DNA from 2 places in the Devosia sp. BK genome. Region 2 is predicted to be linked to the other one. Evidence: predicted binding sites of a transcription regulator. Region 2 holds the regulator's gene; the other holds the start of a gene.

Region 1 (15,273 bases), 1.3 Mb from region 2:
CAGCTTGGCGCTCGACCCGGCCAGCAACACGAAGGCATGTCCATAGGCCTGCTTGACGCCGTCTTTCACACCATTGTCGTCAAGCGACCAGAAATAGCCCCCGCGCTCCGCATCGCGGTGCTTTTCCCAGAGATAAGTCATCCCGTGGTCGATGATTTCGTCGGACCCCGGCCGCCCGATCAGGCTTCCGACAACGGCGCAATGGATCATGCGCGTCGTCACATGGATTTGCCGCAAGCCATTCTCTTCGCCAATCGGAAAGCCTTCATCGTCGAGCTCGAAAAACCCACCCTTGGGATTGATCGACGCCGCTTCAAAAAAGTCGAACAGGTCATTGGCCTGCCGCATCAGGTACTGACGGTGAAAAGGCCGCTTTTGCCAGGGGCTGGCATTGGTGCGGGGCAGGGAAAGGGTCGGCTCGCTCATCATATCTCCCCTCCGGCCATCACTGCCGGACGTTTGCCACGCTTCTACCGACATCATCGCAACGTTGCAATTTTTCAGTGTGCGGTCTTCTTTCTGCTCACCCCAACCACCGTCCCTCCCTCGCCCCTTGCGGGAGAGGGACAGACTTTTCGCGTTCAGCGAAAAGTCAGGGTGAGGGGCTTCGAGCCGTCCTGCAGGGCAAATCATGCCACTGGCATGATTTGAGGAGAGAAGGCCATGAGAGCTACGCTCGAATGGCATCTTCCGCAGCGGGAGGGCCATCACCCCTTAGCATACCACCCCTCAACCCGCCTCACTTCCTCCGCCGACCCCAAGATCACCGGCACCCGCTGATGAATCCCCGTCGGCACAATATCCAAAATCCCTTGCGTCCCCGTCGTCGAAAGCCCACCAGCCCCTTCGACCAGCCAAGCCATCGGGTTCGCCTCATAGAGCAGCCGCAAGCGCCCGCCCTTGCTTACGGTCTCGCTATCGAGCGGATAAAGAAAAATCCCGCCGCGCATCAGGATGCGATGGATATCAGCCACCATCGACCCCACCCAGCGCATATTATAGCGCTTGCCGGCCGGTCCCGTTTCGCCCGCCACGCTTTCCTTCACGTAGCCTGTCGTCGCCGCATCCCAAAACCGCTCGCGCGCCGTATTGATCGCGAACTCGCCCGAAGCCTCAGGGACCTTCGCGGCCACCACCGTCTGTAGCCATTCGCCCGTGGCACTGAGCGTAAACACCGAGACGTCGCCCTTGATCCGGATGACCAAGCTCGTCGCCGGCCCATACGCCACATACCCCGCCGCCGCCTGGGCTCTGCCCTGCTGCAACAACCCACCCGCACTCGGCAGCACCGAAAAAATCGTGCCCACAGTGACATTCACATCGAGATTGGACGACCCATCGAGCGGATCGGTCGCCACGAGATAAGCGCCGCCATCCGCCAGATGCACGGCCTCATCCAGTTCCTCCGAAATCAACACAGCCACCGCCGCATTGCCCGTCAAATGCTTGAGCACAATGTCATTAGAAATGACATCGAGCGCCTTCTGCGCTTCGCCCTGCACATTGGTATGCCCCGCCAGCCCCGTCTGCCCGGCAATCGGCGCCTCCCGCAAAACCCCCGAAAGTTCCGCACTCGCCGCCGCCATGCTCAAAACCACCGAAGCCAGCGCCGCATCATCCGTCTCAGTCTCAAGCCATTGGGCAAGCGTGGTCATAGGCAACTCCATGTTTGGCCATCAATCTGGTCATTAGGACCAAACGAACAAGACCGACTTTGGGCTTATGAGGCAGGGAGCCACCACCTCTCCCTTTGGGGGAGAGGTCGACGCGAAGCGTCGGGTGAGGGGCCCTTACCCCTCCCGCGCCAAATCCCCCAGCAGCCCCGCCGCCACGCTCAGCCGCGACACCGTCGCCGCGCCGCCCGTCAGCTCCGTCACCGCCTTCACTGTTCGCGCGATCCCCGCATCGTGCTTGGCCCGCCACGCATCGATATCCCCCGCCGCCAACACGTCCGCTGTCAAATCCCGCACCGCGCGCATCAGGTTCGCTAGTGCCCGATCAAGGGCCATGCGGTCGAACCGATCGCTGAGCGCAATCGCGCGTCCTTCCTCGACGATACGGAAGAAATCGAATAGCCCCGCCACCCCGAAGAAGGCCCGTGCCGCCTCGTCATGTTCGACCCCGGCGCGCTCGGCGACCAGCACCACGTCGCTTGCAAAACTGAGCACCGGCATCTGCCCGATCCGCCGCGCCAGGTCCTCGGCGACCCCATGGCTGATCAGCCCATTGACCCGCGCCGAAAGCGCCTCGCGCTCCTTGGCCGGCAGCAGCGTGTCGACCTCGCTCCGCAGCGTTTCGACCCCGGCCTGATGCCGCCGCACGAGATCGGCCACATCGCTCCCTGCCACATTGCCATTGCGCAGGAACCACAGCGTTTCGCGCCGCAGCAACGCCTCGACCTGCGCATAAAGCGCCAGTTGCACGCTGCCCGGCACCACGGTGTCGAGCGCATCCACTGCGGAATTGAGCTCCGTCAGCCCATAGATATCGCGCACCGCCGCATAGGCCAGCGCCACATCCCCAGCACTCGCGCTCGTCCCCGCCGTCAGCTCCGACACATAAGCCGGCCCGCCGCGATTGATCATCGCATTGGCCAGCACTGTTGCGATCACCTCGCGCTTCAACCGGTGCCCCTCGACGGCCTCGGGATAGGCCTCGTGCAGCGTCTGCGGGAAGTAGCGGAACAATTCATTGGCAAGATAAGGCGCATCGACCGCCGTACCGGCCATCAGGTCGTCAAACAGCGACAGCTTGGCATAGGCAAGGATCACCGCCAGTTCCGGCCGCGTCAGCGCCTTGCCCTGCGCTGCCCGCGCATCGAGCACCGCATCGCTGGGCAGGTATTCCACCGCCCGATCCAGCCGACCACGTTCCTCCAGCGTCTCGATCAGCCCGCGATGATCCGGCAGTTCGGCCGTCCCTGCGCGCTCAGCCAGCGACAGCGCCAGGGTCTGCAGATAATTGTTCCGCAAACAGAGCGCCGCCACCTCATCGGTCATGGTCGCCAGAAATGCATTCCGCGCCTCTTCAGCCAGCGCGCCAGAAGCGACAACCGGCGCCAGCGCAATCTTGATATTGACCTCAAGGTCAGACGAATTCACGCCAGCCGAATTGTCGATGGCATCGGTATTGATCCGCCCGCCATTAAGCGCGAAAGCAATGCGCCCACGTTGCGTGACGCCGAGATTAGCCCCTTCGCCGATCACCTTGGCGCGCACTTCGCCCGCCGTTACGCGGATCGCGTCATTGGCGCGATCGCCCACCGCAGCATCGTCTTCTTCCGCCGCACGGATATAGGTGCCGATCCCGCCAAACCAGAGCAGGTCCACCTGCGCTGTCAAAATCGCGCGCATCACCTCGGCCGGCGTCGCCGTCGCTTTTTTCAGCCCAAGCAGCGCCTGCACCTCCTCGGTCAGCGCAATCACCTTGAGGCTGCGCGAGAAAACCCCGCCTCCAGCGGAAATCAGGCTCTTGTCATAATCCTGCCAGCTCGACCGGGGCAGGGTGAACAGCCGCTGCCTTTCGGCAAAACTTTTCGCCGCATCCGGCTTTGGATCAATGAAGATATCGCGGTGGTCGAACGCCGCCCTGAGCCGGATTTCCGGCGATAGCAACATGCCATTGCCAAAGACGTCCCCGCTCATATCGCCAACGCCAACGACGCTGAACGCCTCGCGCTGGATATCGCGGTTCATCTCGCGGAAGTGCCGCTTCACCGCCTCCCAGCCGCCCCGCGCGGTAATGCCCATCTTCTTGTGGTCGTACCCGACAGACCCGCCCGAGGCGAAGGCATCGCCGAGCCAGAAGCCGCGCCCCAAGGCGATGGCATTGGCCGTATCGGAAAAACTCGCCGTGCCCTTGTCGGCCGCGACGACGAGATAGGGATCGTCCCCATCCCGCCGCATCGTTTGGGCTGGCGGCACGACAGCGCCTTCGATCAGGTTGTCGGTGACATCGAGCAGCGCGCCGACGAAAATCTTGTAGCTCTCGGTCCCCTCGGCCATGAAAGCCTCGCGCGCCATGCCGGTCACGAGCCGCTTGGGCACGAACCCGCCCTTGGCGCCGACGGGCACGATCACTGCATTCTTGACCTGCTGCGCCTTGACCAGCCCCAGCACTTCGGTGCGGAAATCCTCCGGCCGGTCCGACCAGCGAATGCCCCCACGCGCAATGGCGCCAAAGCGCAGATGCACGCCCTCGACACGCGGCGAATAGACCGAAATCTCGCGATAAGGCCGCGGCGCCACCATGCCGGCGACGGCGGCGGAATCGAACTTGATCGCCAGTGCCGGCCGCCTTGCGCCAGCCTCGTCGCGCTGGAACGCATTGGTCCGCAGCGAAGCATCCATCAGGTTCAAAAACCGCCGGATGATCGTGTCCTCGTCCAGCGAACTTGTCGCCTCGAGCTGCGCCGCGATTGTGTCGCGCGCCGCCGCCTCTGCCATGCCGCGGCTTTCGAGCTTCGGATCGTGCAGCGCCGCAAAGAGCGTCACTAGCGCCTTGGCCGCCTCCGCCTGTGTCACCAGCACCTGCGCGATATAGCGCTGCGAATAGGAGATCCCGATCTGCCGCAGATAGCGCGACAGCGCGCGCAACAGCGCCGCCTCGGTCCAGTCGAGACCCGCCTGCGTCACGAGCGCATTGATCTGGTCGCTTTCCGCCAGCCCCGCCCAGACCGCAAGCAGTCCCTCCTCGATCGCCTTGCCCCGCAAGGCGACATTGAGTTCGCCGCCCGAAGCCGGCGCCAAAACCATGTCGTGGATGAAGCGTTCGACCCCATCACGCGGCACCACGGTATAGGTCCGCTCGTCGATCACCTTGAACCCAAAGTGCTCGAGCATGGGCACGCGATCGCTCAGCGCAATCGCCCCGCCCTTGGAATAGAATTTGAGGCCCAGCGCCCCTTCCGCGCCTTCGCGCGTCCTGAGCTTCAAGCCAATCTGCCCCTCGGCCAGTGCCCGCAAGGCGGCGATATCGGCCAGCGCATCCTCGGCCGTATTGCGCGACTGATAGGCCTGCGAAAAGGCCGAGCGATAGTCGCTGATCTCGGCCGGCTCTGTTGCCTGCGCCTGCAAGAGGTCAGAAAAATCCTGCGTCAGCGCCTCGACCCGCGCTTCGAGCACCGTGCGCGTCGGCTTCGGCGTCGGCCCGCTCAGCCGTCCGATGATCACATGCAGCCGAACAAGCTCGCCCTCGGGAAAATGTGGATAATAGGCCGAAACGCGCCCGTCATAGACTTCGGCAAGATAGCGCGTAATCCGCGCCCGCACGTCCCCGTCATAGCGATCGCGCGGCACGAAAACCAATATCGAGACGAAATTGTCGAAGCGGTCTATACGCGGCAAGACGCGCACGCGCGGTCGGTCATAAAGCCCCGCAATCGCCTCGGCGAATTCCGCCAGCTGCGCGATATCGATCTGAAACATTTCGTCGCGCGGATAAGAATCGAGCGCGCTGAGCAGCGCCCGGCCGGCATGGCCCAGCGGATCGAGCCCGCTCTTGCGCATCACCTCGGCAATCTTGCGCCGGATGATCGGCACCTCGGTATGCGGCGTCGCCAGCGCCTGCGCCGTAAAGAGCCCGACAATGCGCAATTCCCCGCGCACCGCGCCGTCGGCGCCGTAAATCTTGACCCCCACATAGTCCATGTGCTGCCGCCGATGCACGCGCGAGCGCACATTGGCCTTGGTCACCAGCAGCGGTTCGGCGGTCTGCAAAAACGCCACGAGTTCGGGCGTTGAATCCACATAAACCTGCCCATTGCGCAGAACTTTCAGGCTCTCATCGCGCCAGAGCCCCAGCCCGGTCCCGGCCATGGGCACCAGTTCCGCGCCCTCGAGCCGGTATTCCTGCACGCCCAAAAACGTAAAGTTATGCTCGGCCAGCCATTCGAGAAACCGCGCGGGCTCATCGCGCAGCGCCGGCTTGACGCCATTGAGCCCGGTCATTGCCTGCCGCACCCGGTCGAGCATAGCTCGCCAATCGACGACCGCTCGCGATACATCGGTCAGCGTCGCCCGGATTTCCTCCTTGAGCGCCGCAAGATCCGCCACCGGTTCACTCAAGATATGCAGCACGCTGATCGCCGCACCCCCGATCTCGACCACCTGCGCCTGGTTCACATGCACGACGGGGTGGGCAAAAAGCCGGATCGTCCCGCCCATCGCCCGCAAGGCGGCAAGCGTGGAATCGACGATAAACGGCATATCGGGCGAGATCACATCGATCGCGAGCAGTTCGCCCGGCGCCGTCGGTGGCGTCATCTGGATGCGCGTTTCCTGCAGCGGACCGAAAATCGCCGCCGCATGGCTCCGCTTCAATCCGGCCAGGAAAGTGTCCGGCGTTTGCCGCGCCAGGTCGTCGGGATCGGTCGCCTTGATCGCCGCCACCAGGAACCGGTCAAGGCTCGCATCGCCCTGTGCCAGTGCCCTTGCAGCCTCGATAAAGCTCCAGATCCGCTCGTCCGACATACGCCGCTCCTACCGTTATTCGCGCCCACTCTATCAGCCAAAGTGAGTCTGTCTGCCTTCCTGCGTCACGCATCGGACAGGAGCGTGACGGTAGACTCTTTTCATCAAACCGTCACAACGAGGCAAAGCGTTTCCACCGCAGGCCTTCCGGCATACGGTTTACAGCTTGTTAATCTCGATTAGTCTGGTAGTCTTTGGGCCATAGCTCGTGAGGCCGCCATGACCAACGTCCAGCTCTACGTCTCCTACGCCGCTCTCGCCGCCGCCCTCATCCTCGGCTTCGTCGTCACCGCCCACGGCGGCCCGCTCTTCTTGTAATTAGAACTTTCGCCATTTACGGCGTCATTCCCGCGAAAGCGGGAATCCATTGCAAAAATCAGTGCACGCTCGCCGGCGTCACCGGGGTGCCCTCGCTGCCAATCTTCGGCCCTTCCCAAAACACTACATAAAGCAGCTCCTCGCCGCCCGCATCGGTGATTTCGATGGTCCGTGGCAGCTTGGTTTCGCCCCCTTGCCCCGCCAGTCGCTCGATGATCGCCTTACCCATTTCCGCCGCCTGCGTTTCCGCGGCGTCGAGATCGGCGAGTTCGCTGCCCGCTTCGTCGCGGATCAGTTCCTCATCGGTGCGATAGTGGAAAAAGTAACGTGGCAAGACCGCCTCCTCAGCGCCGGCACTGGAGGAAAACATCTCGCCTCCAGCGCGGTTCAACCTGAATCGGGAAAACGCTGTCAGTGTGGCACTTTGGACCGCTTCAGTCCAATTCCGTCAACGCATGATAATCGTGCCGCTGCCAGAGCAGCGGCTGCCGGTCCTCATGCGTCTCGACATCGACGATCGCGCCCGCAAACAGCACATGCGTCCCCGTCGCGATCGAGCCGATCACTTCGCAATCGAGCACCGTCATCGCCCCGTCGAGCTGCGGATGTCCCGATGGCCATTGGTGCCATGTCCCAAGCGTAAACCGCTCCGCCTGCGCCACCTTGCCGGCAAAGGCATTGGCAATCTCGTCCTGTCCCGCTGCCAGCATCGACAGCGAAAACCCACCGGTCTTGGCGATCAAATCCGCCAGCCGGCTCATGATGTCGATCGAAATCAGAATAGCCGGCGGCGTCGCCGAAAGCGACATCACCGCCGTCACCGTGCGCCCAACCCGCTCCTCGCCCCGCCGCGCCGTCACCACCGAGACACTCGCCGCCATCGACGCCATGGCGCTCCGGAACTCGGCCGAACCCACCACCGGCCGTCGCGTCGGCCGCAGCGTCATGCTCTCAGGCAATTCAAAATCAGGCATCACGCTACTCGAAAGTGTCGATGGTTGCGGGGTCACTCGATTTCACCGCGTCATTCCCGCGAAAGCGGGAATCCCTTTTGGTAAGCGAGACCCCCACTTTCGCGGGGATGACGCTGCGTACGGGTGTCAGCCCAAATTCGCTTCCGCAAACTCATAGTTCGCGAGCTTGTCGAGGAAGTTCGTCACATAATCCGGGCGACGATTGCGGAAGTCGACATAGTAGGAGTGTTCCCAAACATCGAGGCCCAGCAGCGGCTTGCCTTCGCCAGTCGCGAGCGGGTTCGAGCCATTCGCCGTCTTGGTCGCTTTGAGCTTGCCGTCATTGCCGAGCACGAGCCAGGCCCAGCCCGAACCGAACTGCGTGGTCGCCGCGGTCTTGAACGCGTCCTTGAACGCATCGACCGACCCGAAGTCTTGCGTGATCTTGGCTTCGAGCTTGCCCGGCAGTTTGCCGCCGGTGGGGGAAAGCGCGTTCCAGAAGTGGATGTGGTTCCAGTGCTGGCCGGCATTGTTGAAAACAGGCGCGAGGTCTGCCTTGTCCTTGGCAAAGAGCACGATTTCTTCGAGGCTCTTGCCCTGCAGATCCGGGTTCTTTTCCACAAAGCCGTTGAGCGCGGTCACATAGGCCTGGTGGTGCTTGCCGTGGTGCAGTTCCAGCGTTTCCTGGCTCATGCCGGCATTGGCAAGGGCATTGGTCGAATAGGGCAGGGTGGGCAGTTCGAAGGCCATTTGAGGCTCCTTTTGCATTGTGCATCGGGAAAATCGAAGCACCTCGCTTGAGGTTCCTTCCGGCCCGGCTTGCCATCTGCGGCTAACCGGACTATTTTCCAAGCAATGACTTTGAAAACCCTTCCGCCCAATATGTCAAGTTCAGACTTGGAAAATCCGGCCTGGTCCCCCCGCAGCCCGCGCGAGCGTGTGCTGATGGCGCTAAAAATGCGCTCGGGCCTGTCGTCCGGCGCCATCGGCCAGGAATTGGGGATCACCGGTGAGGCCGCGCGCCAGCAATTGCTGCGCCTCGCCCAGGAAGGCCTCGTCGAAGCCATGGCCTCCTCGACCGGCGTCGGACGCCCGACCCAGCTCTGGTCCCTGACCCCAGCCGCCCAGTCGCGCTTCCCCGATACCCACGCGGCGCTCACCGTCCAGCTTCTCGAACTCGTCGAAACCACCCTCGGCCCCAACGCGCTCGATGCCGTCATCACCGCCCGCGAAACCCTCACCCGCGAGGCCTACGAAGCCGCCGTCGCCGATAAAACCGACCTCAAATCCCGCACCGCCGCGCTCGTCGATCTCCGCACACGCGAAGGCTATATGGCCGAGTGGCGCGAAGAGCCCGATGGCTCGCTCCTCCTCATCGAAAACCATTGCCCGATCTGCGCCGCCGCCACTGCCTGCCAGGGCTTTTGCCGCGCTGAGCTCGATGTCTTCCGCTCGATTCTCGGCCCCGAAGCCCAGATCGAGCGCGAGGAACATATCGTCAGCGGTGGCCGCCGCTGCTCCTATCGCATCACGTCCGAGACCGTCTCATGACCGATCCCCGCCCACCCGCCGGCACGCGCCTTCACCGCATCGGCTGGGATACGCCCGAGGGGCTCGACGAAGCCATGATCGCCCGCGTGGTCGTGAGCTTTTATGCCGCCGCCCGCCGCGATCCGGTCATCGGCCCTGTCTTTAATCGCGTCATCCCCGAAGCCCACTGGCCTGCCCATATCGCAACGATCACCGATTTCTGGAGCTCCATGCTCCTCGGCACCGGCAAATATGGCGGCCGGCCCATGCCCAAGCACATGGCCATCCCCGAACTCAGCGATGCCCATTTCATGCGCTGGCTCCGCCTCTTCCGCGAAACCGTCGACGCCCTCTGCCCGCCCGACATCGCCGCCCTTTTCACCGAGCGCTCCGAACGCATCGGCAACTCCTTCCGCATGAACATCGCCATGCGCCGCGGCGAAGACATCACCCATATGGGCCCGCTCAAACGCGAAGCCGACACGGCCGTCTGGAAGCCTGAATAGGTCTATCCACCGCCGTGAACCCGCCCTGATCTCGCGAGATTTTCCCGCGGCAGCAGACTGACAACCCGCAAATGAAACCGAGGATGGTTTCAGGAACATCGCCATGTGCGCTCCGTTGGCCCTGCAGCCAATCAGGAGACTTGTCCATGTTTATGCGTGTCGACCGTCTGATCACCGAATTGCCTCCGCCGAAAAAACAGGACCCCAATGCTGCCGCAGCGCTTCAGGAATTGCTCGGCGGCAAATATGGGGAGCTGTCGACGCTGGGGAACTACATGTTCCAAAGCTTCAATTTCCGCAGCAAGGACAAGCTGAGGCCGTTTTACAGCCTCGTTGCCTCGATCACTGCCGAAGAACTCGCCCATGTCGAACTCGTCAGCAATGGCGTTGCCATGCTCAACAATGGCCCCGACAAGCGCGGTGGCGATAAGGGCGATGGTGGCGATATCAGCAAGTCGCCCTTCGAAGCTATGCAGGACATCCGCCTCGCCTCGGCGTTTCTGTCCAATGGCGGCGGTGCAACCCCGGTCAACGCCAATGGCGTCTCGTGGAACAACGACTTCATCACGACGACCGGCAATGTCATCTTCGATCTCCTCCACAATTTCCATCTCGAATGCGGCGCGCGTCTTCACAAGCTGCGCGTTTATGAGACGCTGAGCGCCGACGATGCCACCGGCCGCGAAGTCTGTGGCTATCTCCTGGTCCGTGGCTCAGTCCACGCCCATTCCTATGCGCTGGCCCTGAAGAAACTGACCGGCGTCGAAATCGAGAAAATGCTGCCCACGCCCAACATTCCGCTCTCCAAAATTCCGGAATGCCAGAAATACCTCGACGAGGGCTCGCACCGCCGGCTCTACACCTGGAGCCAGGACGACTATAAGGAAATCTCGGGCATCTGGTCCAACGATGAAGTCGCGCTGCCGACCGATCCGCCGGGGCCGCTGGAAGTGGTCGAAGGCATGCCGGAAGGCGGCAAGATGCAGCAGCTTGTCGGCGTCCCCTCCGCCTTCACGCCAGATTATGCGCCCGAAGAGTTCTTCGAAATCGCATCCAAGCTTTACAAAGCCTCGCGCTAATTCGCTTTGGGCCCTGCTCACCAGCGCAGGGCCTTTCTAACCGCGCGGAACATCCCGCAGGGCCCCGCGTTTTCCGCCTGTTCTCAGGAGGTCGCAAATGGCAGGTCGTCCCTATTGGAAGGGCTTTTTGAAGCTCTCTCTCGTCACCTGTCCGATCACCCTTACCCCCGCGACCACCGAGGGCGAAAAGGTTCGGTTCCACACCCTCAATCGCAAGACCAATTCCCGCATTTACACGCGCTATGTCGATGCCGTTTCCGGCAAAACGGTCGAGCGCGATGATCAGGTGCGCGGTTTTGAAAAAGGCGAGGACGATTATGTCGTGCTCGAAGAAGACGATCTCGATGCCGTGCAACTCGACAGCACCAAGACGATCGACATCCAGGAATTCGCGCCTGAGGACACGATCGAATGGACGTATTTCGATACGCCCTATTTTCTCGTGCCCGATGCCGAAATCAGCGAGGAAGCCTTCAGCGTCATACGCCAGGCCATGGCCAATAAAGGCGTGGTCGGTATTTCCCGTCTCGTCATCGGCGGCCGCGAACGCGCGGTCATGCTCCAGCCCTGGGAAGAAGGCATCGTCCTCTGGACGCTGCGTTTCGGCGACGAAGTGCGCGATGAAGATGAATATTGGGAAAAGGTCGACGACCACAAAGTCGATAAGAAAATGATGGGCATGGTCGAAGAGCTCATCAAAAAGCGCACGACCAAATGGTCCGAAACCATGGTCGAGGACCCCGTGCAGGATCGTCTCCTCGACATCATCAAATCCAAGAAAACCCAGAAGCCGGCGGCCAAGTCAGCAAAGAAGATCGAAGCCGAGGACGAAGACAGCGCGCCGAGCAATGTCATCGATCTCATGGCTGCCCTCAAGAAAAGCCTCGAGGGCAAGCCGGACGATACCCCGAAGCGAAAGCGCCGCAGCTAACTGGCTTTGCGGCGCGGGGCGGGCTTCGTTTCGCCCTCGGCCTTTTTGCGGCTCGTCGTTTTCTTAGGTGTGCCTTTCTTCTCGGGCGCCTTGTCCTCTTCTTTGCCGCCGGCACTCATCCGCAGCGCTTCCAGCAGATCGTTCTTTTTGGTCGGTTCGGGGCGCTTGAGCGGAATCACCTTGCGCCCATCGATCTTGGCCTTCACCAATTCGGCCAGTGCATCCTCGTAGCGGTCTTCGAACGCGCTGGGGTCAAAGCTGCCGGCTTTTGTCTCCAGGATATGCTCGGCAAGTTCGAGCATTTCCGCATCGATCTTGCGTTTGCCGATATCCTTGAAAGCCTCTTTTGCCGAGCGGACTTCGTAATCGAAGTTGAGTGTCGTCGCGATCAGCCCCTTGCGATGCGCCCTGATCAGCACGGGCCGTAATCTGCGGAACAGCACGGTATGGGCAATTGCCGCCGCCTTCTGGTTGCGCAACGCTTCCCGGATCAGCACGAAAGCCTCTTCGGCCGCATCGGATGCTGGCAGAAGATAATAAGGCTTGTCGAAATAGGTCGTCTCGATCTGCCCGCAGGTGATGAAATTATCGACCTTGAGCACCTTGTCGCTGTCGGGCACCGCAGCAGTGATTTCTTCGGGCTCGAGCACCACGTAGTGGCCCGCACTCGTCTCATAGCCCTTGACCTGATCTTCGCGCTCGACTGGTTTGTCGGTCTTTTCGTCGACATAGAGCCGTTTGAGCCGATTGCCCGTCTTGCGATTGAGTAGGTTGAGCGAAATACGCTCGGAGGTCGTGGCTGCCGTATACATTTTGACCGGGCACGCGATCTCCGCGATCTTGATCGCCCCGCTCCAGATTGCCCTCGCAGCCATCAGCCAACCTCCATGTCACCTGGAAAAACGAGATCTGCGGAAACCCGTTCCACACTGATGCACGGGAGCGTTTTCCGGCGGCTTCAGCCGTCAAATTGCATCCGCAACGAGCTTTGCCGCATCGGCGCACGCAACGAGTCCCTGGGCAAACGGATAGCGCTTCATCATGATCGGGATGGAGAGGCAGAAAATATCCGACTTCGGCTGACCTCTGAGCGGCACGCGGAATTGGTGCTCCGCGGCTTCCCCCTCGCTGCGCTTGAGAAAATCCTCGACATCGACGGCCTGATCCAGCTGCTCAAACCCGAGATCCGCCAGCGACACCATCACCTGTCCACGTGCATCGATCAGCGTCCTGAAACTCTGCTCTTTCTCGACGCCAACCAGCTCGAACGCGCCGGCGCGATAGATGATCTTGCCGCTGTCACCTAAGGCAATCACGTCGAGGCACCCGGCCTGATGCAAAGCTAAAAGCCGCTCAATGGATTTATGCGGAATGCAGCCATAGGCATCGGCAAAGACCGGCGTCAGGTGGGTTCTGAACGTCTTGAGATCCTTGCTATCGAAGTACGGCACGATCTCGCTGAACACTTCATGGGCCCGCATCAGCGTATAGCGCCACATCACCGTGCGTCGCTCGCGATAGTTCCGCTCGGATTCGCGCAGGTTCTGAGCAATCGCCTTGAACCCCTGGCGATCGCGCCGCATCTCGAAGTAGGCTTTGGCAAAAGCCTCCGGCGTAAACCGCTTCAGCCCCAATCGCGCAAGAAATTCGGGATCGTCCGTCGCCAATTGCTGCTTGAAGAGCTTCATAGCGCGACCGAGAAATCCCGTCTTCCCTTCAGCTTGCAAGGCTTCGAGACGCGCCGGCGTGAAGATCAGTAGCGGCTCTTCGGGGATGGGATAGAAAAAGTCGGCATCAGGGATAATCCCCTTGCGCGACGTCATGACGAGACGGATAGGCGAGGGGCCTTTCGGCTCATATCGAAACGCCGTCCCCTCCGCGATGAACGTGCCGTGTTGGGAGGCAAGTGCCACCACAGCATCGATCCCGCTCAACGATGATCCGAGGATCAGCGCCGCAAGGTCTTTGTCCAGCGTTAGGTTCTGCGTCGGATAGGGCGAACGATAAAGCCGTGTCGGCCGTTTCAGCTTTCCGAAATCCGTTAGATGACCCGTCGCCAGAATAACGCGATCGAACCGACGATGCGCCGTCTTTTCGCCCGACCGCGTCAAGACCGAGGTCCCGTCCTTTACCGGCTCGATATCGACGACATGCGTATCCGTTTCGACGGTAATCGCATGTCCCGCCGCTGATCCCGCTTCCATCAATTGGCGCAGTTGATCGACGTAATAGGCCCCGAGCAAGATCCGCGGATAAAAATCTCGATCGCCAACCGCCTCCCGATCGATCCCAAAACGCTTGAGGAATTTTGCGTCACGGGCCCGCACCCAATCGGCGAGAGAGACCAATACCGGCGGAATTTCAATTGAGGTGATGTTCGCCATCATCTCGGGCGTATTATGCTCTTCCGAATAGGGAATGCCGCAGCCGGCGACCTTGCCGGCCTCGAAGATGGTGACCGAATAGCGTCCTGATTTTTGCAGCAGGTTCTTGAGCGTATAGACGGCAGTTGGCCCGCCACCGACAATGGCGACTTTGGTCACGCTCTTTGTCAGCGTCTGGTGCATCCGGGTTCTCTCGATTAGCGACCCTGACTAACGCTGGGGAGATCGTTTCAGACCCGGCCGACCAAAGTTTTTCTGCAAGAAACGTCCGGAAGTCCTGCAAAGCGGTCATGCAAGCGAACGCCAGGGCAAAATCCCCGGCGTCCGCTATGCTTTAGGTTTAGTGTCCCAAAACCTTCGCGATCGCATCTGGCCGATCATGCTGGGCGAACTTGTCCATGATCGTCGCACTCGCTCCATTCATGCCGATCACCTCGACCGCGACATTGACGCGCCGGAACTTCAACACGGCCTGATCGACGGCATTCACCCCCGTCAGATCCCAGATATGGGCCCGTGTCAGGTCGATCCGGACGCGCTGCAGTGGTTCGGCAAAGTCGAACGCCTCGAGGAATTCTTCGGCCGAAGCAAAGAACAATTGCCCCTCGACCGCATAGTGGCGCTCGCCGGGGGCGGCCAGATCGGACGACACCCGGAAAACCTGCGACACTTTCCACGCAAAGAAGAGCCCCGATAGCAACACGCCGACCCCAACGCCGAGCGCCAGATTATGCGTGCCCACAACGGTGATCACGGTCGCAAGCATCACGAGGCTCGACCGCCGAGGGTGGTGCGCAAGATCGCGCAGCGACGACCAGGAAAATGTCCCGATCGACACCATGATCATGATGGCAACGAGCGCCGGCATGGGAATGAGCCCTACCCATTCGCCCAGCACCATCAACAAAAACAGCAGGAACGCTCCCGCCGTAAAGGTCGAGAGCCGCGTCCGGCCACCTGATCTGACATTGATGGTGGATTGCCCGATCATGGCGCAGCCGCCCATGCCGCCGAAAAAGCCACTGGCGATATTGGCTATGCCTTGGCCGATGCTTTCCCGGTTCTTGTCGCTCTTGGTATCAGTCATGCCATCGACGATCGA
Region 2 (15,273 bases):
GTCGATCTACGACAACGTCGCCTATGGCCCGCGCATCCATGGCCTCGCCCGTAACAAGACCGATCTCGACGAAATCGTCGTGTCATCGCTCCGCAAGGCCGGCCTCTTCGAAGAAGTGAAGGATCGTCTGGCCGAGCCCGGCACCGGCCTCTCCGGCGGCCAGCAACAGCGTCTTTGCATCGCGCGCGCCATCGCCGTTGGCCCCGAAGTGATCCTGATGGACGAGCCCTGCTCGGCCCTCGACCCGATCGCCACCGCCGTCATCGAAGAGCTGATCGACGAACTGCGCGAAAACTACACCATCGTCATCGTGACCCACTCGATGCAGCAGGCCGCCCGCGTCAGCCAGCGCACCGCCTTCTTCCATCTGGGCAATCTGATCGAACAGGGTCAGACCGAAGACATCTTCACCAATCCGGTGAACAAGCAGACCCAGGACTACATCATGGGCCGCATCGGCTGATCGCGGAACGAGGAGCCAACATCATGCCCACCAATAACAGCACGTCCGACCACATCGTCTCGTCCTTCACCGACGAGCTCAACACCCTGGCCCAGACCATTGCCGAAATGGGCGGCCAGGTCGAAGTCGCCATCGAGAACGGCACCAAGGCCCTTCTCAAGCTCGATCGCGAGCTGGCCGACCTCACCATCATCGCCGACCAGCGCATCGACGACATGCAGCGCAAGATCGACGAAATGGCCGTCTCCCTGATCGCCCGCCGCCAGCCGATGGCGAGCGACCTGAGATCGGTCATCACCGCCGTTCACGTCGCCAACGATCTCGAACGCGTCGGCGACATGGCCAAGCAACTGGCTCGCCGTTCGCTGAAACTCGAAGGCATCAACCTGCAGCCGACCTTCTACAATGGCGTCAAGAACATGACCGCCCTTGTCCTCCGTCAGCTCAAGGACTCCCTCGACGCCTATGCCAATCGCGATGCGGCAGCCGCCGTCGAAGTCTGCAACCGCGACGACGAAGTCGACGCCATGCACACCTCGCTCTTCCGCGAACTCTTGACCTACATGCTGGAAGATCCGCGCAACATCACCACCTGCACGCATCTCCTCTTCTGCGCCAAAAACCTCGAGCGCATCGGCGACCACGCGACCAACATCGCCGAACGCGCCTACTACCTGCAAACCGGCAAGCAACTCACGGCCGACGTCCAGGAACTGCACCGCACGCAGATCAAAGCGTAAACCCTTCCTTCCCCTCCCCCTCTTTCAGGGGGAGGCCGGGTGGGGGTAAACCACAAGAACCATGACTTTCGGCCAGACGTTGAGGCCGATCGATGGAGCACGCCTATGCCCGCGACCATTCTCGTTGTCGAAGACGAGGGCGATATCGCCATCCTCTTGCGCTATAATCTCGAAGCCGAAGGCTTTCGCGTCGTCACCGCCGAAACCGGCGACGAAGCCCAGCTCGCCATTCAGGACAAGCTGCCGGATCTGATCCTGCTCGATTGGATGCTGCCCGAGATTTCAGGCATCGAACTCTGCCGGCGTCTCCGCGCCCGCGAAGAAACCCAGCGCATCCCCATCATTATGCTCACCGCTCGCGGCGAAGAAGAAGAGCGCGTTCGCGGCCTTTCGACCGGCGCCGACGACTATGTCGTAAAGCCCTTCTCGGTCCCCGAACTGGTCGCCCGCATCCACGCCCTCCTCCGTCGCGCCAATCCGAACCTCGTGACGGCAGCGCTCAAGGTCGGCGATCTCGAACTCGACCGTACCACCCATCGCGTCCGCCGCTCCACCCGCGACGTGCACTTGGGCCCGACCGAATACCGCCTCCTCGAATATCTCATGCGCCATCCCGGCCGCGTCTATTCGCGCGAGCAGCTTCTCGATGGCGTCTGGGGCAATGACGTCTATGTCGATGAGCGCACCGTCGACGTCCATATCGGCCGCCTCCGCCGCGCCATCAATCGCGGCCGCGAAAGCGATCCGATCCGCACTGTCCGCGGCGCCGGCTACGCCTTCGACGAGCGCTTCGGCCAGCCAGCCTAGGCTGCAGCGCTCTTGACTGACTCGGCCTGATGCACGCTCACGCGATTGCGGCCGCTTGACTTGGCCGCATAAAGCGCCGCGTCCGCCTTCGAAAACGCCTGCCGCGGCTCCGCGCCTGCTTCATATTCGGCAATGCCGAAGCTCGCCGTAATCCGCAGATCGCCCGGCATATTGGCATGCCGCAGGTCACTGAATTTCTTGCGCAGCCGATCAGCCTCGATCATCGCCACCGCGATCGACCCGCCCGGCACCAGCACGGCAAATTCCTCGCCACCCAGACGCCCGGTCTGATAACCGCTCAAGCGCAACAGCTCGGCAAAGGCGCACAGCGCCTTGTCGCCCGCCGAATGGCCGAACCGGTCATTGATCGATTTGAAATGATCGATATCGCAGAAAATCACGCTGCCACCGGTCTTGCCGGCGACGCTCGCCAATTGATGAAACGCCTGGTGGTTCAAAAGCCCCGTGAGGCTGTCGAGCTCCGAGCGCCGCCGATAAGCCACGATGACGCCATTGATGATCCGCGCGAGCGTCAAAAGAATAGCTACAGCCGACAGCAATGCCGAGAGCATGAGCGTCGCCCGCTCGATATCGCCCGCACGAATGACCGCATAGGCGACGTCCGGCCCGTAGATGAACGGATAGGTCACCGCCCTGAAAATGAAGATGGCGAACAGCCCGCCGACCACCCCGATCAGGCCGTGATCGATAAAGCTGCGCGTCGGCAACTTGGCCAGCCGATAGATGCCGTCCCAAAGCGCCAGCGCACAAGCGATCTGAAACACCGGCGTCCGATAGCTGAACGGCACATCGGCCAGCTTCAGCGATACAGCTGCAAGAGTGAACACAGCCACAGCGCCATAGAGCCACCAGTTCCGGCTCCGCTGCCCAAGCGCCGCGCGAATGGCCTCGCCAAAGCAGATATAGGCCAGTGGCGTCAGCACGGCGACGGCATTGGAGCTTACGGTCTCAAATTGTGCATTGGCCAGAAAAACGGTCTCGATCGTCGCGATTACAGCGGTCGCGACAAGCCATGCCAAAGAAGGCATGCGTCGCATGCCGAGGAAAACGCAGACGCAAAGGATTGCCAGAATGGCAAAACCCGACGTCGTCACCCAATTGAGGCTGACCATAAAACTCCCCGGCAGAAACACTTTGCGGCCTGTAACGCCGCCCAAGCGGATTCGCCTCCGCCTCTCTTTCAACCTAAGGTCAGACCAGTTAATGCAAGGCTTATGGGCTTGATACCATTGCGCCAAACACCCGAAGCAGGCTAGCTGAGGCTAACGCTTCCTTACCGTTCGAAAGCAAGGCAAACCGGCATGTCTGTCCAGTTCCTCGTCACCCATTCTGGCGGATTTCATGCCGATGAACTGCTCTCGAGCGTCATCCTCACGCGCCTCTTTCCCGAGGCCAGCGTCGTGCGCACCCGCGCTCCGGATTGGATCGCCCCAGCCCCCGATCGCATCATCTACGATGTCGGCGGTGCCTATGATCCAGCGGCCAATATTTTCGATCATCACCAGCGCGGGGCGCCCCTCCGCGACGATGGCCAGCCCTACAGCTCCTTCGGTCTCGTCTGGAAGCACTTTGGGCGCGACTACATCGCCGCCCTCGGCACCCCGGCAAACCATGTGGACAGCATCCACGAGAGCTTTGACGGCAGTTTCGTTCTGCCGATCGATCTCGTCGATAATGGCGCGCAGAGCCCGTCGGGCCCCCTCGCCGGCCTGTCGCTCTCTTCGCTGCTCGAAACCCTGAAGCCCGATTTCGACGACACCGATACCGATGCTGACGAAAAGGCCTTCATGCAGGCGCTTGCCGTTGCGCGCAGCTTCGTTGAAGCCGGCGTCAAGCGCGCAGCCGCAAAGCTCCGCGCCGAAAGCGTAGTTCTTGCCGCCATTGAGGCCACCGGGCCCGGCCGCGTTCTGGAATTGCCCATGGGCATGCCGTTCCGCCCGGCCATCGAAAAAGCCGGCGCCGACCATCTGCTCTTCGTCGTCCATCCGCGCGATAAGGATTGGTGCCTAACAGGCATCCGTCGCGGCGAAGGCTTCGAGCTTCGTGCCGATCTGCCTGCCGCCTGGGCTGGCCTCGTCAATGAGGATCTGGAAAAGGCATCCGGTGTTCCCGGCGCCACGTTCTGCCACAACGGCCGTTTTATCGCCGCTGCGCGAACCCGCGCTGCGGCCCTGACAATGGCAGAGCTCGCGGTGGCCGAGGCACTCAAGAGCCACGCGGCCTAAAGTCGACGGGCCGCGCTATCGCGCGCGGCACTCTTGCCCGATGGTTTCCATCTGGCTGTGAAGGGTGCGGATCTGGTCCGGCCCAAGCGTTTCGCCCTCAACCTTGAGCATGGCACCGCGCAGGCTCACCGGCGCTGCCTGCTCCATGGCAAAGCGTACGGCCTTGGCCGCCGACGAAAACCGGCGCCCGCCCTGGGCAAATGCATTTTCAACATTCGTGCCGAGGAACAACTGTCCCGGCATATTCAATATCTGCGTATTCATTCTAAACTTTCTTTCGGCAAAACGCCGACGTCCGGCGCGCAAAGGCGCCGAATGATTTGTATTGGACAACAATAGCTGTCGATTATTTCAGCGCGACGACAGCGCGTGGCGGTGCCGCTGCAGCGAAAACGCCGCAGGATCGAAACCCGCCTATGCGCTGATCAAGCCGGAACGAACTAGCGTTTGTTCACGGCAATGCTGAAGACGCTTTGAGCCAGCGTGCTGGTCGCCTTGGTGGCGTTGCTCGGCGACAGGTCGACTTCATCGACCACCCGCTCAACGCTTTCACCGCGCGATTTCACCCGATATTGCACTGGGCCACTATCATGTGGCAGGCAGGCAATGACTTCGCAGGGCCCATTGGGCCGATTGCTGTGGCGGGGAGCGGATCGCAGATCGACCATCTCGCCGACCTTAAACAGATGAGACATCAGACGCTCCTGAACGCCGGGGCAGTGCTGCCCCGGCAAGATCTGCTTTAGGCAAGCTGTACATTGATCGCGGACTCACGACCGTCGCGGCCGCGTTCCAGATCATAGCTTAACTTCTGGCCGTCGGCGACGGTGGTCACGCCAGCACGCTCGAGAGCCGAGATATGAAGGAAGGCATCCTTGCCGCCGTCATCGGGCGAAATGAAGCCAAAACCCTTGGTGGAATTGAAAAATTTTACAGTACCATTGATCATGGGAAGTCTCTGAATTGGCTCGAAGCTGTGCAAGCGAGCATTTCTCCCGCGCGATATGCACCGGGAGATACCAACGTTTGCAGTTCGAAAGGAAAGCCAATCAACCGGCTATACCGGGAAGGTCAGGTCGCCACGCGGGCAGAAAACGTATGATCAGATATATCGCGTTCAATGCGTCAAAGTCAAGGCAGCGTTCACTTATATCTAACGGCGCTTGGCGCGCTGCACGGCCGCATCGAACTGTTGGAGGAAACTGGAGCGATCCTTTGCCGTGAAACTGGCATTAATCCCGCGGCTTTCGCCGGTCTCCCTAAGATGTTGATTAAGCTCGCGCATCGCCATTGCCATGCCGATCGAGTCAGACGTAAACAGTTTCCCCGTCGGTCCGATCGCCACCCCATCCTTGGCCAGCACGCGGCTTGCCAGCGGAATGTCGGAGGTCACGACGAGGTCCCCCGCTTCCACCGCCTCGACGATCCAGTCATCAGCCGCGTCGGCCCCTTGCGGCACCATCACATTGCGCACCATCGGGTCGCGCGATGGCCGCAGCCCGAAATTGGCGACATAGGTGATCATGAGCCCATGCCGCTCCGCGACGCGCAGCGCTTCGTCTTTGACCGGGCAAGCATCGGCATCGATATAGATCGCGACCATCAGGCACCAATCTCAGGACTATCGCGCAGCGGCGTCGTATCGTCGAGCGGCACGGTCTGCCGCTCGATCATCCGGTGCACATGCGGCAGTCCCTCGCCGCGATGCAGCGCCCGCAATTGCTCGGTATTGTCCGCATCCGCCTTGGTGCGCCGCAGGTTGTGCCGGACATAGTCGACCCAGGTCGGCACATGATAACTCTCAACCCAGATGTTCGGCTTTTCGAGATCGCGCAGCAGCGACCATTGCCGCGCCCCGTCCCGGATCCTGATCCGGCGCCGATCGCTCATCAGCGCCAGAAACCGCGAAATGTCTTCCTGGGCGATTTCATAGTCGATCATCACCATGATCGGACCACTCCGCGGCCGAAGGTCGAGCTTGAGCAAGGGCTCGTTGAAGGTCCCGAGCGGATTGAGATCGCGATCGTTGAACTGCGGCAGCGGCAGCACGAAGCCCACCCCGCAGCAGACGAGCAGCACGCCACCGGCCACGACCAAGGCCCATTGCGGGTCCGTCGCGTCAGCCGTCAAACCCCAGATCCAGCTTCCGCCCGCCATGCCACCAAACGTCGCCGTCTGATAGAGCGACAACGCCCGGCCAACCACCCAGCGCGGCGAAGAGAGCTGTATCGAGACATTGAACAGCGAGAGCGACAGCACCCAGCATGCCCCTGCCGGCAGCAAGACCAAATGGCTCAGCAAGGCGTCGCGGCTGAACCCCAACCCAAGGCAGCTTGCTGCAAAACCGAGACAGGCGAGCCTGACGATCACCTCATTGGAAAACCGCTGCCGGATCCGACCATTGAGAAACGCCCCGCCAATGGCCCCAAGTCCGAAACAGCCGAGCAGCGTGCCGTAAACGAGCGCCCCGCCGCCCACATATTCCTCGGCGACAGAAGGCAGCAGCGCCATGATGACGATGGCGGCAAAACCGAACAGGAACCCACGGAACAGCACGGTCAGCAGGTTCGGCGAGAGCGACATGTAGCGCACACCCGCCAGCATGGCGCTGCCAAACCGCTCGCGCGGCAGGCGCGATTTCGTCCGCTTGGGCTGCCACCGCCAGAGCGCCGCAATCAGCGTCAGATAAGACAGCGCATTGACGGCAAAAGCCGCGCTCGCCCCCGCCAGCGCCACGATCATGCCGCCTACCGCCGGGCCGACGCTGCGCATCATGTTGAAACCCATCGAATTGAGCGTCACCGCTCCGGGCAGGTCGTCGCGCGGCACGATATCGCCCATCGAGGCCTGCCAGGATGGATTGAACAGCGCCGTCCCGCAGCCGATAAGGAAGGTAAAAGTCAGCAGCAGCCAGGGATTGAGCAGCCCCATCCAGGCCGTTATGGCCAGCGACAATGATACGAGCGCCATCCCGGCCTGCGCCACGAGCATCACGCTCCGCCGATCGAAATTATCGGCCAGTGCGCCCGCCGCGATCGAAAAGACCATGATCGGCAGCGTCGTCGAGGCCTGCACCAGCGCCACCATATTGTGCGAGGTGGTCAGCGTCGTCATCATCCACCCCGCGCCTACCGACTGCACCAACCCACCCAGGTTGGACATCAGCGTTGCAGCCCAAAGCGTCCGGAAAGTCTCGTGACGAAAGGGCGCCAGGATAGATGTGCGCTCAGCCATATGATTCAGCTCCTCGCCCGTTCATGAGCCAGCCGGTTGACCAAGGCAAGACCATTCTCGGCACCGCCCCGTCACCCGCCCCGCCCTCCTCCATAAAGCATGGCCGGCCCGAACCGATCCCGCGACAAACGCGATCTTTCTGCGCAGAGCGGGCAATCTCTTTCTGAGGATGCTGTTGGTCTTCCAAAGCCTCACCAACCACCATCCTTCCCTCGGGCTCGACCCGAGGGCCAATGCAGGAGCCGCAAGGGTTTTGACCGCGACCAGAGACCCTCGGGTCAAGCCCGAGGGAAGACCAGTGGTTTGGCTAGTACATCTAAACGGCACGTGGAGAAGTGACCCCACAGCGGGGATGAACCCCAACCCACAAACGCATACACTTCCTAGAACCATCCTCACTCGAATCGCGCCCATGACCCCATCCCAGACCCAGCGGCCAAACCCGCTGCACCTCCTTGCGGCCTTTGCCAGCGGCGGCCTTCTGACCCTCGCCATCTTCGTCAATGGCGAAGCCGGGCGTCTGGGCGGCGCACTCTTCTCGTCGTGGCTGGCCCACGGCGTCGGCACCGTCGTCGCCGTCGCCGTCCTCGCCCTCATCTGGCGCCGCGAACGTGCCGCAACCAAGATCGCCGAGGCCCAGCACGGCAAGGCTCCGCTCTGGGCCTATCTCGGCGGCATCTTCGGCGCCGTTACCGTCATGCTGACCTCGACCGCCGTCAATTCGCCCCTCGCTTTGGCCGGCACCCTTGCGCTTGGTCTCGCAGGCCAGGTCGTCCTCAGCCTCGCCGCCGATTATTGGGGCCTCCTCGGCCTCGCCCGCCGCCGCCTCGACCTACGCGATGCAGGAGCCGTCATCCTCATCGCCGGCGGCAGCCTTCTCATCATCCTCTTCGGATTTGGTGCCGCATGATCCTGCCGCTCATCGCCGCCTTCTCCGCCGGTGTCCTCGTCATCCTCAGCCGCCAGGTCAATGGCCGCATGTCGATGTCTTCGACCCCGATGATTTCGTCATTCTGGAATCACGTCGTCGGCTTCGTCGTCCTCACCCTTATCGGGCTCGTTGTCGGCGGACTTATCCCCGCCAATATCGGCGAGATGCCGTGGTGGATTTTCACCGGCGGCGCCATCGGCGTCGTCTTCGTCGCTTCGGGCTCCTGGCTCATCACCCGCATCGGCGCCGTCAATTCGACGCTGCTCGTCATCGCCGGCCAGATGGTCTTCGGGGTGATCTTCGATCTCATGCGCGGCGCACCCGTGACGATCTGGGCCTCGGCCCTCGGCATCATCATGATTTTAGCGGGAATGGCGCTCACCCAACGTCGGCGATAACGGAATGCTAACAAAAACGGGGCCAATTGGCCCCGTTTTCACATCCAGATTTTGCGGCCTTTAGCCGGCTGCGGTGTAAGCTGTCTTCACGATAGTGAAGAACTCGGCCGCGTACTTGCCCTGCTCGCGCGAGCCATAGGACGAGCCCTTGCGCCCACCAAACGGCACGTGGAAATCGACGCCGGCGGTCGGTACATTGACCATGACCATGCCGGCTTCCGAGTTGCGCTTGAAGTGCGTCGCATACTTGAGCGAGGTCGTGACGATACCTGCGGACAAACCAAATTCGGTGTCGTTTGCGGTCGCTAGCGCCTCTTCATAATCTTTCACGCGAATGACGGCGGCCACGGGCCCAAAGATCTCTTCGCGCGCAATCCGCATGGAATTGGTCGCTTCGGTAAAGAGCGTCGGCTGCAGGAAGTAGCCTTCCGTGTCCTTGGTGACGCGCTCGCCACCAGCGGCAATCTTGGCACCCTCTCCTTTGCCGATCTCGATGTAATCGGTGTCCTGCTTGAGCTGGCCGGGATCGACCACCGGCCCGATTTCCGTATTTTTATCAAGAGCATCGCCCACGCGCAGGTTACGGGTGCGCTCGGCAAGCGCCTCGACGAACTTGTCGTGGATGCCTTCCGTCACGATCACGCGGCTCGACGCCGTGCAGCGCTGGCCGGTCGAGAAAAATGCCGACTGCGCAACGCTTTCGACGGCAATCTTGAGATCGGCATCGTCGAGCACGATGGTCGGGTTCTTGCCGCCCATTTCGAGCTGGAACTTGCGGCCAACCTTGACCGAAGCCTCGGCAACCCGCTTGCCCGTCCCCACCGAACCGGTGAACGAAATCGCGTTGACATCGGGGCTGTCCAGCATGGTCTGGCCGACCACCGAACCCTTGCCCATCACGAGGTTGACGACGCCCTTGGGCAGTCCGGCGCGCACGAGAATATCGACGATCGCCCAGGTCGAACCCGGCACGAGATCGGCAGGCTTGATGACGACCGTGTTGCCATAGGCAAGAGCCGGCGCCATCTTCCAGGATGGGATGGCGATCGGGAAATTCCACGGCGTGATGATGCCGATAACGCCGACCGGCTCACGGGTGATTTCGACCGTCAGACCCGGACGCGCGCTGGGGAGAATTTCCCCCGCCAGGCGCAGCGTTTCGCCGGCAAAGAAGTCAAAAATCTGCGCAGCGCGTGTCACTTCGCCAATGCCTTCAGGCAGCGTCTTGCCTTCTTCGCGGCTCAGCAACTCGCCCAGTTCCTGCTTGCGCGCGAGGATTTCCTGGCTTGCCTTGGAGAGGATTGCATGGCGCTCAAGAATGCCCGAGCGCGACCATGCCGGGAAGGCGGCCTTGGCGGCAGCGATGGCCTGCTTGGTTTCTTCGGCAGTCGCGCGTGCATAAACGCCAACCACTTCGTTGATATTGGACGGATTGATGTTTTCGACACCATCGGCGCCGACCCACTCACCATTGATCAGGTTCTTGTGCAGTTCGCTCATATCGAGGCCTTTCGGGTTATTCAGGTTCTGCCGGCAGAAACGCGGCAGCTAGAGGAGGTCAGCGCGGGCAAGATCCCGCAGCAGATGGCTGGTGCCATAGGTCCAGGGCGGACACTTGGTGGAGAGGTTGACGGTATTGGTCAGCGTACCGAGCGAAGGCGTCGAAATGGAGACTATGTCCCCGAGCTTGTGGGTAAAGCCCTTGCCTGCGCCGTCGCGATCCTTCACCGGCGCGAACATCGTGCCGAGGTAAAGCACTAGCCCGTCCGGATATTGATGGTGGCTGCCGATCGTCGCTGCCACCAGGGATTCCGGCGTCCGCGAAATCTGCGCCATGTTCGAAGCGCCCTCGAGTACAAAGCCATCCGTACCTTCGACGCGCAGCGCGATCTCAGAATTCTTGATGGTTTCGAGCGTGAAATCACCATCGAAGAGCCGCACAAATGGCCCAAGCGAAGCCGAGGCATTGTTGTCCTTGGCCTTGCCTAATAGCAGCGCCGAGCGCCCTTCGACATCGCGCAGATTGACGTCATTGCCGAGCGTTGCACCGACGATCTCGCCCTTGCTCGTCACCAGCAGCGCCACTTCCGGTTCCGGATTGTTCCAGCTCGAAATCGGATGCAGCCCGACCTCCGCGCCAAAGCCAACCGAGCTCATCGTCTGGCTCTTGGTGAAAATCTCGGCGTCCGGCCCAATCCCCACTTCGAGATACTGGCTCCAAACGCCCTTTTCGATCAGCGCCGCCTTGACCTTCATCGCCGGCTCCGAGCCCGGCACAAGCTGGGACAGATCGGTCCCGATGAGGTCGAGAATTTCCGTCCGCAGCGCATCGGCGCGCGACTTATCCCCGCGGGCCTGTTCTTCGATTACTCTTTCGAGCAGCGAAACGACGAACGTAACCCCCGAAGCCTTGATGGCCTGGAGATCGATGGGAGAAAGCAGAACCGGCAAATTTTCACTGGTCTGACCAGTGCACGAATTATCAACGATCGCATCGACAGCGCCGAGCACAGTGCCGCTTGCCGAGCGAACATGCTCGGCCGCACGGCCGCTCTCGGCGATATCGCGCACCGTCGCCATGCCCTTGGCCGTGATATCAACCACGTGACCATCGCGAACCGTGACAATCCGAGGCTCTGCAAAGCCGGGGACTTTGGCACGCCCAAGCAGAATACCTTCGGGAATGATAGTCACGTTCATCGTGCCGCCCTCTGCTGAGATCATGGCTGTGACTACCCCGCCAGAACGGCCGGACGCAACCCTTGAGAAACAAATAATCATACTTATTGGCCATGCCAAGGGCCGCCGCGGGTTTAAGCGGTAGCTTTCGATTGGCTGAACGGAAAGCTTTGGACAGGTTCAAGTCCCGTTCATCTGCGCCGCAATACTGACGCATTGGCTGGGGTATGGATGACCCCACCGAACACTCAGGAGTTTGCCATGCGTTTCGCGACTGCCCTTGCCCCCTTCGCCCTCCTCGCCGCTGCCGTCCCGGCCTATGCCGGCACCATCACCATCGAAGGGCGTGGCGAGGTCCGCGCGGCTCCCGACATGGCCCTCATCAATTCCGGCGTCACGACCCAAGCCGAAACTGCCCGCGCCGCGCTCGATGCCAATACGGCTGCCATGGCCGAGCTGATATCGACCCTCAAGGAAGCCGGCATCGAGCCGCGCGATATCCAGACTTCGGGCTTCTCGGTCAATCCGAACTATGTCTATTCCGAAACCCGCGACGATATGGGCTACACCCTCCCGCCCAAGATCAATGGCTATCAGGTGTCCAACACGGTCACCGTTGCCGTCCGCGATCTCAAGGAACTTGGCAATATCCTCGATATGGCCGTCAATGTCGGCGCCAACACCATCAATGGCGTGAACTTCTCCGTCGCCGACCCGACCGATCTTTACAACGAAGCCCGCAAGCAGGCCTTCGCCGATGCCCGCGAAAAGGCCGAGCTCTATGCCACCGCCGCCAACGCGACGCTCGGTGAGCTCGAAGCCATCTCGGAAAGCCAGAATATCAACAGCCCGATTCAGATGCCGATGTACGCCCGTGCTGATGTAGCACAGGCTGCCGTGCCGGTAGAAGCGGGCGAAATGACCTTCGAAATCGGCGTCAACGTTCAGTGGGAACTGGACAACAAGACCAACTAATCTTCTCAAAGGCCTTGAACCGGCCACCTTGATGACCGACGTCCAGCCTGAACCGGCGCCACCGGTTTAGGCTTTCGAGCCTTTAAGGCGTCGAGTTTTCCGGGCTCCTCTTTTTGCGGAGCTTGGACGGTGGGGGCGGCCCCAAACCGTAGTCACCCGCCCCCACCAGTCTATCCTGCCATCACTTTCCAGAGCATGTTGAGCCCCACGACGACGAGGAATGCGGCAAAGACATATTTGAGCGTTCGCTGGTCCATCCGGTGCGCCAGCGCCGCGCCCAAAGGCGCAAAGGCGGCGGCCGTCACTCCGACCAGCACCAACGCAATGCCGTTGACATAGCCGAGGCTGAACGGCGGCAACTCTGCCCTGCCCCATCCCAAAATGACGAAACCCAGCGTGCCCGAAAGCGCGATCGCGACGCCGATTGCCGCCGACGTACCGACAGCTGCATGCATCGTCTTGCCGAACGCCACGAGCGTCGGCACGGTCAGCGACCCGCCGCCCACGCCCATCAGCGACGAGATATAGCCAACGATTGCCGCCGCGGTCCGGTGCACGGCCTTTGATTCCTTGAGGTGCCCCATCAGCCTCGTCTGAAACGAGAAGATGATATTGGCCGCGATGAGAAAGGCCATCACCGCAAAGACCACACGCAGCACGTCGCCCGAGTACAAGCCAGCCATCAGCCCGCCGACAAAGGTACCGGCCACGATGAACGGCGTCCAAAGCTTCAGCACCGCCATATCGAGCGCCCCACGCTTCTGGTGCGACCGCGCGCTCATGATGCCCGTGGGAATGATGATAGCGAGCGACGTACCGACCGCCACATGCTGCACCACATCGGAATCATATCCCATTAGCGACAGCGCGGTGCTGAGCGCCGGCACAATCACGGCGCCGCCCCCTATGCCGAGCAGGCCCGCCGCAATACCCGAAACGACGCCCGTCGCGAGCATGCTCAAGACGAACGGCCAGTAACTGGCCATCATTGCCCAATCCATGCTCATTCCCCCAAAATATGCAGCACGACGTCCCGGCTATGGGGCCGGCGCCTGTGCTCAAAAAGATAGATGCCCTGCCAGGTGCCAAGCACCGCGCGCCCATCGACAATGGGGATGGCAATCGAGGTCTGCGTCAGCGCCGATTTGATATGCGCCGGCATATCGTCCGGCCCCTCAAGCGTATGGACCAGCCAGTCCATGCCTTCGGGCACCAGCCGACGGAAATAGCCGACAAGATCGACCTGCACATCCGGATCGGCATTTTCCTGGATCAGCAGCGAACAGGATGTATGGCGCACAAACGCTGTCACGAGCCCGATGTCGATGCCCGCCTTCCCGATGGCAGCCTGCATCTGCCGGGTGAACTCGTAAAGAGCCTGCCCGTCGGTTCTGATGGTGAGGTGTTCGATCGCCTGGTGCATGCAATCGGGCCTAGCACGAAGCGGCTGGGACCGCGAGCGCTCCCGCTGCAACCGGCTATCCATGCCGCAATCCAGCCAAAATCTGCCACGCGCAACTTCGTCGTTCGATCTGCGGAACCGTCCGGAAACCTCCGGCGTTTGGGGCTTTGCGGGGATGCTGGGCCGCGGTATGACGCTCGGCTGATCATTCAGCCTCCGTTCAGATAGCTCCCACGATGCTCAGCACAACGTGGCACACACGACGAAGGATAAAATAATGCGCCTCAGAAATTGGCTCTTCGCCGGCACCAGCATGACGCTGATCAGCATGGTCCCGAATGTGGGCTTTGCACAGGATGCGCCTGCCGAATTGCCCCAGGTCTGTATCGACCAGGGCTTTGCAACGCTGGAAGAATGTATCGCCGCTCAGCCCGCTGGTGCCGCCCCCGCTGCACCGGAAGAAGCTGCCCCGGCTCCTGAAGCTCCGGCCGAAGAAGCTGCGCCCCCCGCAGCAGAAGAACCCGCTCCCGCTCCGGAAGAGGCAGCCCCTGCCCCTGAGCCGCAGCCTGAAGCGGCCCCTGAACCAGAACCGCAGCCCGAGGCTGCTCCCGAGCCGGAACCCCAGCCTGAGGCTGCACCTGCCGAGCGCGCGCCAGCACCGGAAGCTGCTCCTGAAGAGCCGGCACCTGCCGAAGTGGCACCTGAGCCAGAAGCTCAGACCGAAGCAGCACCAGAACCCGCACAGCGCCAGGTAGCCCCTGAAGCTGAACAGGCTCCCGAAGCTCAGCCTGAAGCCCCTGTTGAAGCGCAGCAGCAGGCTCCGGAAGAAGTTGCCCCTGCCGCCGAAGAACGTGCGCCAGAACAGCCCGCTCCGGCTGCCGAAGAACGCGCCCCTGCTTCCGACATCGCCGGCCAGCTCACCGCTCAGGTCGAAGCCTATAATGCTGCCGTTGCCGAACTGTCCGCAGGTGGCGATGCCGCCGGTGCCCAGTCGCGCATCGACGCAGCACTCGCCGAGATCAATTCGATCTGCTCGAACGCCGGCCTGCCCGATGTTGACTCGTGCCTTGCTCCGCTTGGCCTAAGCCTCAACCCGCTGCCCGACGTGCAGGACGTGACCCCAGCGGCTCCAGTCGAAGGTCAGCCTGCTGATCAGACTGCCCCTGCTGACGGCACGGTCGATCCCAACGCAGCGCCTGCTGCCGAAGGTGAAGTCACCGTCGATGGCCAGCCTGCCGAAGTTATCGAAGATCTTCCAGAAGGCGTAACCCAGGACCAGATCGCTCCGGTTCTCGATAGCGCCAAGGATGTTGTGCTGTCGCCCGATGGCCAGGCTCCTGCTGAGCCGGCAGTCGATGCGAATGCCGAAGCCACGACCGACGCCAACGCGTCGGCACG

The links. Region 2 encodes PhoB, which activates phosphate uptake and scavenging genes when phosphate is short. Its sites were predicted from a motif close to TGTCATNNANCTGTCAT; they were not measured.
Region 1: DevBK_RS09110 (NAD-glutamate dehydrogenase) is a predicted target of PhoB. The motif match lies at 6,570-6,586, and genes of this name have one in related genera.

The regions. Positions count from the first base shown of each region.
Region 1 covers NZ_JAIMBX010000001.1:1,857,275-1,872,547, reverse strand. Annotated here, with positions in the region: gene DevBK_RS09120 (AGE family epimerase/isomerase) at 1-426, opposite strand, end outside; gene DevBK_RS09115 (class 1 fructose-bisphosphatase) at 708-1,655, opposite strand; gene DevBK_RS09110 (NAD-glutamate dehydrogenase) at 1,791-6,470, opposite strand; gene DevBK_RS09105 (DUF6894 family protein) at 6,847-7,158, opposite strand; gene DevBK_RS09100 (flavin reductase family protein) at 7,223-7,762, opposite strand; gene DevBK_RS09095 (superoxide dismutase) at 7,889-8,491, opposite strand; gene DevBK_RS09090 (helix-turn-helix transcriptional regulator) at 8,687-9,292, shown strand; gene DevBK_RS09085 (group III truncated hemoglobin) at 9,289-9,777, shown strand; gene DevBK_RS09080 (manganese catalase family protein) at 9,924-10,856, shown strand; gene DevBK_RS09075 (Ku protein) at 10,954-11,787, shown strand; gene DevBK_RS09070 (Ku protein) at 11,784-12,662, opposite strand; gene DevBK_RS09065 (FAD/NAD(P)-binding protein) at 12,753-14,354, opposite strand; gene DevBK_RS09060 (SulP family inorganic anion transporter) at 14,512-15,273, opposite strand, start outside.
Region 2 covers NZ_JAIMBX010000001.1:581,461-596,733, reverse strand. Annotated here, with positions in the region: gene pstB (phosphate ABC transporter ATP-binding protein PstB) at 1-463, shown strand, start outside; gene phoU (phosphate signaling complex protein PhoU) at 487-1,203, shown strand; gene phoB (phosphate regulon transcriptional regulator PhoB) at 1,309-2,010, shown strand; gene DevBK_RS02880 (GGDEF domain-containing protein) at 2,007-3,143, opposite strand; gene DevBK_RS02875 (MYG1 family protein) at 3,333-4,256, shown strand; gene DevBK_RS02870 (hypothetical protein) at 4,272-4,520, opposite strand; gene DevBK_RS02865 (hypothetical protein) at 4,697-4,951, opposite strand; gene DevBK_RS02860 (cold-shock protein) at 4,999-5,205, opposite strand; gene DevBK_RS02855 (YaiI/YqxD family protein) at 5,410-5,859, opposite strand; gene DevBK_RS02850 (MFS transporter) at 5,859-7,490, opposite strand; gene DevBK_RS02845 (DMT family transporter) at 7,903-8,400, shown strand; gene DevBK_RS02840 (DMT family transporter) at 8,397-8,819, shown strand; gene DevBK_RS02835 (aldehyde dehydrogenase family protein) at 8,880-10,319, opposite strand; gene DevBK_RS02830 (fumarylacetoacetate hydrolase family protein) at 10,368-11,519, opposite strand; gene DevBK_RS02825 (SIMPL domain-containing protein) at 11,760-12,473, shown strand; gene DevBK_RS02820 (sulfite exporter TauE/SafE family protein) at 12,644-13,462, opposite strand; gene DevBK_RS02815 (secondary thiamine-phosphate synthase enzyme YjbQ) at 13,477-13,896, opposite strand; gene DevBK_RS02810 (OmpA family protein) at 14,153-15,273, shown strand, end outside.